2 regions of the Caballeronia sp. LZ008 genome follow, and region 1 is predicted to be linked to the other one. Evidence: predicted binding sites of a transcription regulator. Region 1 holds the regulator's gene; the other holds the start of a gene.
What was found. Region 1 encodes HrcA, which represses chaperone genes, less so after heat shock. Its sites were predicted from a motif close to TTAGCACTCNNNNNNNNNGAGTGCTAA; they were not measured.

Region 1 (5,658 bases):
GACCTTGACCTGATTGCCTTCCATCAGCGCCACGCACGAGTTCGTGGTGCCGAGGTCGATACCGATGATTCTGCCCATTTTTTATCCTCTCCTAGCTTTGATCGCAGTGGCGTTGCGGCCGGCCTTTCGATGCCGGCTTTTGCCGATTTACCGGGCCGAACGCCCAAAATTCATACCTGTACGCAAGATAAGAGCGTCAGTTTCGATTTCAAGACCCTGCAAACGATGCGGTCTATAAGTTTTTTTGTGCGGCGACCGACACGGCCGGCACGTACGCCGCGAGACCGATTACTTCGGCGCGGCGACGGTCACGAGCGCCGGACGCAGCACGCGGTCGGCGATGACGTAGCCCTTCTGCAGCACCGTGACGACAGTATTCGGGTCTTGTTCCGCCGGAACCATCGAGATGGCCTGATGGCGATGCGGATCGAATTTTTCGCCGACCGGGTTCACCGCGATCACGCGGCCTTTCTCCAACGCGCCCGTCAGTTGACGCAGCGTCAGTTCGACGCCTTCGCGAACCTTGGCGACATCCGTCGACTGGTCGGCGAGCGCGGCTTCCAGGCTGTCGAGCACCGGAAGCAGGTTCTCCGCAAAATTTTCGATGGCGAATTTATGCGCCTTCGCGACATCTTCCTGACTGCGGCGGCGCACGTTCTCGGTTTCGGCCTTCGCGCGCAGGAAGTCTTCCTTGAGCGCGGCGATGGTGGCCTGCGCTTCGGCGAGCGCAGCTTCGGCCTCATTCGGCGCGGCTTGCGGCGCGGCGGCGGCATCAGCCGGTGCGCCTTGGGACGCGGGAGCCGCCGCGCTGGTCGGGTCGGCGGACTGGCGCGCGTTATCGTCGGCGGGCGTTGCGTTCTGGCTCGCTGGATTCTCTTGCGTGTTTTCCATGTCGCTGAATATGTATTGCAGTGAGTTGAATCGGCTGCGAAAGCGGCCAGACCGAAAGTCGGACGCATTTTTCGCACTAACGGCCGAAATGAGGGCGCCGAAAGCTTTTTCAAGCCTTCGAAACGGTTTTTCGGACAAATCTCGACAGCAAGGTGGCGCCGCAATGGCTCGTAATACACACTTCGCCGCGGCGCGCGATTTTCGGATTGAGGGAAAGCCCTGAGTCGCCTACACTTCAAAAAAGCAGCGCAGGACGCACGTTAACCCTAATCCTACGAATTGCTTCAAACCGCTTTCAGCCCTTGCCCGTTTCCTGATCCGGCCGCCTTCTGACCGGGCAACCCGCTTCCCGGGGATACCATGAAACTGACCTTTGCTATCGCGGTGGTCGCCCTGGTACTCGTCGCGGGAACGACCACCATCTGCATGTCCGGCGTCGTGACCGAACGTACCACCGAGTACGGCGGCGTTCACGCGACCATCGAAAGCTACTTCAATCCGAACGAGAAAATTTGTCGATAGTGCGCCGGTCGCGCTTCGTCGGCCTTCCCTGCAGTTCCGCTGCGGGCTCGCGGAAATTCTTGCGGCGCTCGGCCTCGGCCATGCGTTTCGCACGGCCTTCCCCGGTTTCGGCATAGAGCGTCTGGGCGACCGGCGCCGGGCCGCGCACATCGCATATCCCGAGCACTTCAACCTGCCACACCAGCCGTTCGATATCGATCTCGACGATATCGCCGACGCGCACGTCCTTAGACGGCTTCACATTCGCCCCGCCGATCTTCACGCGGCCTTTCTCGACCGCATCGCTCGCGAGCGAACGCGTCTTGAAGAAACGCGCTGCCCAAAGCCACTTATCGATGCGCAAACGCGCGCCAGGTTCCGTCGAAATCTTGTAGTTCATGGGTAAATGCCTGAAAAAGCCGCGCTCAGGCCACTGCGGTGAGCGGCTGCACAGTCTGCACGGGCCATCCCTGAAGATGTTGCGCGGCGATCTCGCCCAGTGCCTTGATCCACGCGGGCGCTGAGTTCAGGCAGGCAATCCGGTGAAAATGCTTGCCGCCCGCCTTCAGAAATTCGTCGCGCACCTCGATGCCGATTTCCTCGATCGTCTCGAGACAATCCGCCGTGAAGCCGGGACAGAACACGTCCACACGAGAAACGCCGCCCGCGCCGAGCTCCGCGACCGTCGGCGCGGTGTACGGCTGAAGCCACTCCGCCCGCCCAAAGCGCGACTGGAACGTCACGCGGCATTCAACCGGCGTAAGCCCGAGCGCGGCCATGAGCAACGAACCGGTCAGCTGGCACTGGTCGTGATACGGATCGCCGAGATCCATCGTGCGCTTCGGCACGCCGTGGAAGCTCAGCACGAGCTTGTCGCCCGCGGCGAAATCCGGCTGGCCGTGATGCCGCCAATAGTCGCGCACCTGCTCCGCGAGCGCCGCGATATACGCCGGATGATCGGCGTAATGGCGGATCGTGCGGATTTCCGGCTGATTGCGCACGCGCTTGAGCGCGGCGAACGCGTCATCGAACGCGGTGGCCGTCGTGGACGACGAGTATTGCGGATACATCGGCAACAGGAGAATGCGGTCGGCGCCTTCGAGCTTCAGCTGATTGAGCATCGCGCCGATGCCCGGCGTGCCGTAGCGCATCGCATAGTCGACGATGACGTGATAGTCGTTCGCCGCGAAGAGCCGCCGCAAGCCGTCGACCTGCTTTTCCGTATGCACGCGCAGCGGCGAGCCTTCGGGCATCCACACTTGCGCGTACTTCTTCGCCGATGCGCGCCCGCGAAACGGCAGGATCAGGCCGCGCAGAATGAATTGCCACACGAATGACGGAATTTCGACGACGCGCGGATCGGACAGGAATTGCGCCAGATACTTGCGCACCGCCCGCGGCGTGGGCGCGTCCGGCGTGCCGAGATTGATCAGCAGCACCGCGACGCGATGCGAAGCGCTGGGCTGCGAGGGCAACTCGAGGTCGAAACGCATAAGGGAAGCGAGCCTGAAGATGGTCGTCGGAAAAGTTGAGGACCATTATAGCGGCGCGTTTCCGGACGCATCATTGGCCGAACGGCCTAGTGGCGCGCTCTTTCGCGGCGCGCCAAGATGGCGTCACTGATGACTGAGCGACATCGACAGCAAACGCGCGGTGATATCGACGATCGGAATCACGCGGTTGTACGCCATGCGCGTCGGGCCGATCACGCCGAGCGTGCCGACGATCTTCCCGTTGACCTCGTATGGCGCCGTCACGACGCTCATTTCCTCGATCGGCACGAGATTGCTTTCTCCGCCGATGAAAATCTGCACGCCTTGCGCGTGACTCGATACATCCAGCAATTGCAGGAGGCTCGTCTTTTGGTCGAACAAATCGAAAAGCTTGCGCAGCCGCGCCATGTCGGACGAAAGGTCCGCCACTTCGAGCAGGTTGCGCTCGCCGGAAATCAGCACGGTGTCAGTGGGGTCCGTCTCGGCGGTGCTCGCGACCACGGCCGCCTGCATGAGCGCGGTCATGTCGCCGCGCAACTGGTCGATTTCCTCGCGCAAACGGCGGCGTACTTCGTCGAAGGACAGGCCCGCGAAATGCGCGTTGATGTAATTGGAGGCTTCTACAAGTTGCGAAGGCGAATAGTCGCGTTGCGTGGCCATCATGCGGTTCTGCACGTCGCCTTCGGGCGTCACGATGATGAGCAGAATGCGCTTGTCCGACAGCCGCATGAACTCGATCTGCTTGAACATGTGGCTCCGGCGCGGCGTGAGCACGACGCCCGCGAACGAAGACAGATTGGACAGCACGCTCGCCGCCGCCGCGACGATCTTCTGCGGCTCCTCGCCTTGCAGGCGAGTCTTGACCGCGGTGGTCATGGCCTCGTCTTGCGGTGCTTCTACAGTCAGCATCGTGTCGACGAAGAGCCGGTAGCCGCGCGGCGTGGGAATGCGTCCCGCCGACGTATGCGGGCTCGCGACCAGCCCGAGGTCTTCGAGATCCGACATGACGTTGCGGATGGTCGCGGGGCTCAGTTCGAGGCCGGAATGACGTGATAACGTGCGCGAACCGACCGGCTGACCTTCGGCGATGTAGCGCTCGATCAACGTTTTGAGGAGGGTTTGTGCACGTGGGTCTAGCATGGGGAAATTTTAGCTCAACGTGTCGGATAGCGGCGAGCCGCGCCGGGTGGTCGGCATTCAACGTCCGCTCCATTCTAGCGACAAACGGCGAGCCTGCCCGCGTCATGCCGCACGGTCTCGTCGCGGCGCGCCCGGCGGCCATCGCCCACGGTTCTTTTCGCTCTCTGACTATGGTGTAATGCCGGCATGGAAATTGGCCAATTCAAGACCGTCGCCCTCGTGGGGCGCACCAACACGCCGGGCATCGAGGCGCCGCTGAGATCGCTCGCCGATCTCCTCAGGAGCCAGGGCTTCGAGGTCGTCTTCGAGGCGGGCACCGCGAAGGACGTCGGCGTGACGGAGTTCCCGGCGCTCTCCATCGCGGAGATGGGCGCGCGCGCGGACGTTGCAATCGTGCTCGGCGGCGACGGCACGATGCTCGGCATCGGACGGCAGCTCGCGCCGTATAAAACACCGCTCATCGGCGTGAATCATGGCCGGCTCGGCTTCATCACCGACATTCCGCTCAAGGCGATGCAGGAAATCGTCCCGCAAATGCTCGCCGGCCAGTTCGAGCGCGAGGAACGCAGCCTGCTCGAAGCGCGCATCGTGCGCAACGACAAGCCGATCTACCACGCGCTCGCGTTCAACGACGTCGTGGTGAATCGCAGCGGCTTCTCCGGCATGGCGGAGCTGCGCGTGTCGGTGGACGGCCACTTCATGTACAACCAGCGTTCCGACGGACTGATCGTCGCGACGCCGACCGGCTCGACCGCCTACGCGCTGTCGTCGGCGGGGCCGATCCTGCATCCGCAATTGCAGGGCTTCGTGCTCGTGCCGATCGCGCCGCATTCGCTGTCGAACCGGCCGATCGTGCTGCCCGACGATTCGAAAGTGACCATTCAGATCATCGGCGGTCGCGACGTCAACGTGAACTTCGACATGCAGTCGTTCACCGCCGTCGAACTGAACGACGCGATTGAAGTGCGGCGCTCGAAGCATACGGTGCCGGTGCTGCATCCGGTCGGCTACAGCACGTACGCCACGCTGCGCAAGAAGCTGCACTGGAACGAGCATCCGTCGCAGGATTCGTCCGCTCTCTGATCTGCCAGAACTTCCTTCCCCGAAGCGTCCATGCTCCGTCATCTTTCCATTCGAGATTTCGTCATCGTCGCCACGCTGGATATCGATTTCGATCCAGGCTTCACGGTCTTTTCGGGTGAAACCGGCGCGGGCAAGTCGATCCTCATCGACGCCCTCGCGCTCACGCTCGGCGCGCGCGGCGACGCGAGCGTCGTGCGCGCCGGTCAGGCGCGCGCCGACATCACCGCCGAATTTTCGACGCATCCGCTCGTCGTGCGCTGGCTGGACGAACACGCGCTCACGCAGGACGCCGATTCGGTCATGCTGCGGCGGGTGATCGATTCGGGCGGCCGCTCGCGAGCGTTCATCAATGGCACGCCCGCGACGCTCGCGCAGTTGCGCGAAGTCGGCGAAATGCTCGTCGATATCCACGGCCAGCACGCGCATCAATTGTTGATGCGACCGGACGCGCAACGCGAACTCTTCGACACGCACGCGCAGTTGCTCGACACGGCCGGCGCGGTGAATCGTGCGTGGCGAGCGATGCGCGACGCGCAGCAAGCCGTCGAGA
Region 2 (5,658 bases), 1.9 Mb from region 1:
AGATCGCGGGCAAGGAGTACATCGCCTACGCGGACGATGGCAGCGGCAGGCAGAACGTGAGCCTGCTCGTGCAGATCCCGACGAGCTTCAATCCGGACCAGCCGTGCATCGTCACGGCGACGTCATCGGGATCGCGCGGCGTCTACGGTGCGATTTCGGCGGCGGGCGAGTGGGGCCTCAAGCGCGGCTGCGCGGTCGCCTACACGGACAAGGGCAGCGGCAACGGCGCGCAGGAAATTTCGACGACGCTCGTGACGCTCATCGACGGCACGCTCGCCAGTGCGGACATCGCCGGGACCAAGGCGATCTTCAAGGCGAACGTGAGCGCGTCGGCGCTGTCGTCGTTCAATTCGGCGTTCCCGAATCGCTACGCGTACAAGCACGCGCATTCGCAGCAAAACCCGGAGCAGGACTGGGGCAAGAACACGCTGCAGGCGATCCAGTTCGCGTACTGGGCGCTCAACGACATGTTCGGGCCGGTCAGCGGATCGACGCATCAGGTGCGCTACAGCAAGGGCAGCATCACGACGATCGCGGCATCGGTGAGCAACGGCGGCGGCGCATCGCTGGCGGCGGCGGAACAGGACACCGATGGCTGGATCACGGCGGTCGTCGTCGGCGAGCCGCAGATCAATCTGAATTTGCCGTCGCAGGTTTCGGTGCGGCAGGGCGGCGTGCCGGTCGGCTCGTTCGGCAGGCCGCTCGCGGATTACATGACGCTCGCGAACCTGCTGCAGCCGTGCGCGGCGCTCGCGCCCGCTGCGGCAGGCGCGCCATATCTGACGACGCTTCTGCCCGCCACGACCAACGCGATCCGCACGGCGCGCTGTGCGACGCTTGCCGCCAACGGCTTCGTCTCGGGCGGCACGACGACGGAGCAGGCGACCGATGCGCTGAACCGTCTGCATCAGGCAGGCTACGAGAGCGATTCCGACACGCTGCACGCGCCGATGTGGGATTCGCAGGCGGTCCCGGCCGTCGCCGTCACTTACGCCGATGCGTACATGAAAGCGAGCGTGCTCGACAATCTCTGCGAGTTCAGCTTCGGCACGACCAGCGCGGCGACCGGCGCGGCCGGCGTCACGCCGCTCGTCTCGCCGATGCCGACGATCTTCGGCAACGGCAACGGCGTGCCGCCGACCAACGGCATCAACCTGGTCTACAACGCGGGAACGACGGGCGCGGCGGATCATCGGCTGGCGACGCCCGATGCGAGCTACGCGGGCGCCGCCTGCCTGCGCGCGTTATGGACGAACGGCAACGCGACGATGGCGGGCAGCGTCAATGCGATCCGCGTGAACGCGAATCTTCGCGGCAAGCCCGCGATCATCGTGCAGGGCCGGGCGGATGCGCTCGTGCCGATCAATCATGCGTCGCGGCCGTATCTGGGTGCGAATCGCGTGGCGGAGGGAAGCAAGAGCCAGCTTTCGCTGTATGAGATCACGAACGGTCAGCACTTCGACGCGTTCCTGAGCGTGGCAGGCTTCGACACGCGCTTCATTCCGCTCCACTACTACGACATTCAGGCGCTCAACCTGATGTGGAACCACCTGAAGAACAACGCGCCGCTGCCGCCGTCGCAGGTGGTGCGGACGGTCGCGCGCGGCGGCAAGGCGGGTTCGGCGCCCGCCCTCACGACGTCGAATCTGCCACCCATCGCGACCGATCCCGGCGCGAACGCGATCTCGGTGGCGGGCGGCATCGTGAACGTGCCGAACTGACGGTTCAGTGCGTCACGGTGGCCGCGGGCACTGCGGCCGCCGACGCCGCCGGGACTTCCGATGCGCCAGCCGCAGCCGCATCGGCATTCGGCCTCTGGATCGCGGTCGCGGCGGCGGGCGCCTGCACGACGATCGGTGTCGGCGTCAGCTCGGGCGAGCTCACGATGATCGACGGCGCGAGCGGCTTGCTTTTCACTTCGTCGCCGGCGACGGGCGCGCTGCGCGGCACCGTGTTCAGATAGTGGCCCATCAGACCGAAGAAGCGGTCATAGAACTTGCCGGCGGGCACGGTCTCGCTGGAAATCTTGACCATCGCGTCGCTGTTCGAGCGGATCGGCAGCGACAGCGAGCCGAGCACGCTCAAGCCCACGCTCGCGGACGTGTCGCTCTTCTTGAGCGCATAGCCGTCCTGCACGGCGTTCACGTACGCGATGCTTTGGTTCGTCGCGTTTTCGCCGGGCGTGCAAACGACGTGGAACGAGACGACGACGTGCGTTTCGGCGCTCGGCTGGAAATTCTTGGTCGCGTCGACGGTGTCGGGCTGGCCCATCGTCGTGAGAAACCCTTGCGACAGCAGCGCGCGGCGCGCGGCCTCGCAGGTTTCGTTGACGGTGGCGTCGAAATTGTGCGCGAACGGGCTCACGCCGGTGCTGAACAGCTCCTGCTGATAGCTCGGCGTGGTGGCGGCGCGGCCGCCGCACCCGACAAGGGCGGTCAGCGCGAGCGACACGAACACGAGACGCGACGATGCGAGAGATGACATGAGCGGCTTAAGACGGAGAGCGAGAGGAACGAAGGGAGGCAGGTGAAGATTGTAGTGCCAGCGGTATCACCGACGAAAAAGCATAGGTCTTAGTTCCTTCAGCAAGCGAAAAGCCCGGCATGCGAGGCCGGGCTTCGTCGGATGCGGCGTCGCGCGCCGCTTTGCATTTCGCTTACGGGCGATTGAAGTCGACCGGATTGGCATCGGCGGCGGGACGGACGATACGGCTCAAAAAGCCGACGCGCGCCGGTTTCCCCGATGCCGACGCGCCATCGCTCACGCCGCCAAACGACGCGTTCGATGCGCTTTGTTGCGCGGCCACGCGCCCTTCGGCAGCCTGAATCTCGGCGGGATACGTGGCTTGATCGGCCATCGGCTTGTAGCCGGCGCGTTCGAGTTGAACGAGTTCGGCGCGCACTTGCGCACGGGTGGCAGGGCCGTCTTCGCGCGCTTGCACGAAAGCCGGCGCGGCGAGTACGGCTGCAATGGCGATGGCGGGAACGATTGATTTGAACTTGAACATGATGACCTCCGGATGCTGTTTTAAGGAACGTCGCGGCGGAGTGTGTGTCTTTCCGTTGCTTCGGCGTTGAGATGCAGTCTAGGCTCCGGACGACCTAGGAAAAACCCTAATCCGACGAAATCACTTTTGTCGAAACGGCATTAATTCTGTCAATCGGTTTTTGGTTTCCATTGATCCGATTTTCCGCTTATGGACGCAGTGCCGTTTTTCAAGAGTCAAGCTGCTTAAGCGTTTTCCCGGCCTTTGCGTCCTTGAAATTGTCAAAGTCGCTCCATATAATTGGCACTCACTGCACGAGAGTGCTAACAAGATTGCCGTCCGGCGAGATCCTTCTCAAAGGACGGGTTTTCCCGCGTTTTCAGTCTCAATCAAGAGAGGAGTGTGTATGAACCTTCGTCCTTTGCACGATCGCGTCATCGTCAAACGTCTGGACCAGGAAACCAAGACCGCATCGGGCATCGTGATCCCTGAAGCAGCCGCTGAGAAGCCGGATCAAGGCGAAGTCCTGGCCATCGGCCCGGGCAAGCGCGATGACAAGGGCGCGCAAATCGCCCTCGACGTGAAGGTCGGCGACCGTGTTCTGTTCGGCAAGTACGCTGGCCAGACCGTCAAGGTCGACGGGCAGGAACTGCTCGTCATGCGCGAAGAAGACATCATGGCCGTTCTGGTCAAGTAAGCATCCTTCCTGCACGTTCGGCTTCGTCTGCCTGAGCCGCTCCTCCGAGCGCCGCAGCGAAGCCAGCAAACCGAATCGAATCAAGGAGTTTGGATATGGCAGCTAAAGAAGTCACTTTTGGCGATTCCGCACGCGCCAAGATGGTCGAAGGCGTGAACATTCTGGCCAACGCGGTCAAGGTCACGCTGGGTCCGAAGGGCCGCAACGTCGTGCTCGAGCGCTCTTTCGGCGGCCCGACGGTCACGAAGGACGGTGTGTCGGTCGCGAAGGAAATCGAACTGAAGGACAAGCTCCAGAACATGGGCGCGCAAATGGTCAAGGAAGTTGCTTCCAAGACCAGCGACAACGCAGGTGACGGCACCACGACCGCTACCGTGCTCGCGCAATCCATCGTTCGCGAAGGCATGAAGTACGTCGCATCGGGCATGAACCCGATGGACCTGAAGCGCGGCATCGACAAGGCCGTGGCTGCAGCAATCGAAGAACTGCGCAAGATCAGCAAGCCCTGCACGACGAACAAGGAAATCGCGCAAGTCGGCTCGATCTCGGCGAACAGCGACACGTCGATCGGCGAGCGCATCGCTGAAGCGATGGACAAGGTCGGCAAGGAAGGCGTCATCACCGTCGAAGACGGCAAGTCGCTGCAAGACGAGCTGGACGTCGTCGAAGGTATGCAATTCGACCGCGGCTACCTGTCGCCCTACTTCATCAACAACCCGGACAAGCAAGTCGCCGTCCTCGAAAACCCGTTCGTGCTGCTGCACGACAAGAAGGTTTCGAACATCCGCGATCTGCTGCCGGTTCTGGAACAAGTCGCGAAGGCTGGCCGTCCGCTGCTGATCATCGCTGAAGACGTCGAAGGCGAAGCGCTGGCTACGCTGGTCGTCAACAACATCCGCGGCATCCTGAAGACGGTTGCTGTCAAGGCTCCGGGCTTCGGCGACCGCCGTAAGGCCATGCTGGAAGACATCGCGATCCTGACCGGCGGTCAAGTCGTCGCGGAAGAAACCGGCCTGACGCTCGAGAAGGCAACGCTGGCTGAACTGGGCCAGGCGAAGCGCATCGAAGTGGGCAAGGAAAACACGACGATCATCGACGGCGCTGGCGAAGCCGTGAACATCGAAGCGCGCGTGAAGCAAGTGCGCAAGCAGATCGAAGAAGCGACGTCGGACTACGACCGTGAAAAGCTGCAAGAGCGCGTGGCCAAGCTGGCCGGCGGCGTTGCGGTGATCAAGGTCGGCGCTGCGACCGAAGTCGAAATGAAGGAAAAGAAGGCACGTGTCGAAGACGCACTGCACGCAACGCGCGCAGCTGTGGAAGAAGGCATCGTGGCAGGCGGCGGCGTTGCGCTGATCCGCGCACGCAAGGCGATCGACGGGCTGAAGGGCGCGAACGCAGACCAGGACGCTGGTATCAAGATCGTCCTGCGCGCCATGGAAGAGCCGCTGCGCCAGATCGTCACGAACGGCGGCGAAGAAGCTTCGGTCGTGGTGGCAGCAGTTGCTCAAGGTACGGGCAACTACGGCTATAACGCGGCAACCGGCGAGTACGGTGACCTGGTGGAAGCCGGTGTCGTCGACCCGACGAAGGTGACGCGCACGGCGCTGCAAAACGCGGCATCGGTGGCTGGCCTGCTGCTGACGACCGACGCAGCTGTCGCCGAACTGCCGAAGGAAGATGCTCCGATGCCTGGCGGCATGCCCGGCGGCATGGGCGGCATGGGCATGGACATGTAATCTGGCGAAAGCCGATTACATCGGCGCGGGCTTCGAAAGAGGCTCGCGTCATGCCGAAAGAAGAAACCCGCAGCGATGCGGGTTTTTTTCGTCCGGACTATTTGTTCATTTCCTCGCGCAACTTCTGCGCGGCGGCCTTGTAGTCGTACGTCGGATAGAACTCCGTCCGATATCCACCCCATGCGGTGCTTTCGATCGCGCGGTTGACTTCGCGCAACCGGTCGGCGGGTACGCGCAAC

Region 2: QCE49_RS10360 (co-chaperone GroES) is a predicted target of HrcA. The motif match lies at 3,287-3,313, and genes of this name have one in related genera.

Annotation. Positions count from the first base shown of each region.
Region 1 is NZ_JARUXK010000001.1:371,521-377,178, reverse strand. Features, by position in the region: gene dnaK (molecular chaperone DnaK) at 1-78, opposite strand, end outside; gene grpE (nucleotide exchange factor GrpE) at 289-891, opposite strand; gene QCE49_RS01810 (hypothetical protein) at 1,252-1,413, shown strand; gene QCE49_RS01805 (RNA-binding S4 domain-containing protein) at 1,385-1,792, opposite strand; gene hemH (ferrochelatase) at 1,818-2,885, opposite strand; gene hrcA (heat-inducible transcriptional repressor HrcA) at 3,009-4,025, opposite strand; gene QCE49_RS01790 (NAD kinase) at 4,212-5,108, shown strand; gene recN (DNA repair protein RecN) at 5,139-5,658, shown strand, end outside.
Region 2 is NZ_JARUXK010000001.1:2,229,481-2,235,138, reverse strand. Features, by position in the region: gene QCE49_RS10375 (D-(-)-3-hydroxybutyrate oligomer hydrolase) at 1-1,721, shown strand, start outside; gene QCE49_RS10370 (DUF2242 domain-containing protein) at 1,726-2,484, opposite strand; gene QCE49_RS10365 (DUF4148 domain-containing protein) at 2,657-3,007, opposite strand; gene QCE49_RS10360 (co-chaperone GroES) at 3,393-3,683, shown strand; gene groL (chaperonin GroEL) at 3,779-5,419, shown strand; gene QCE49_RS10350 (hypothetical protein) at 5,517-5,658, opposite strand, start outside.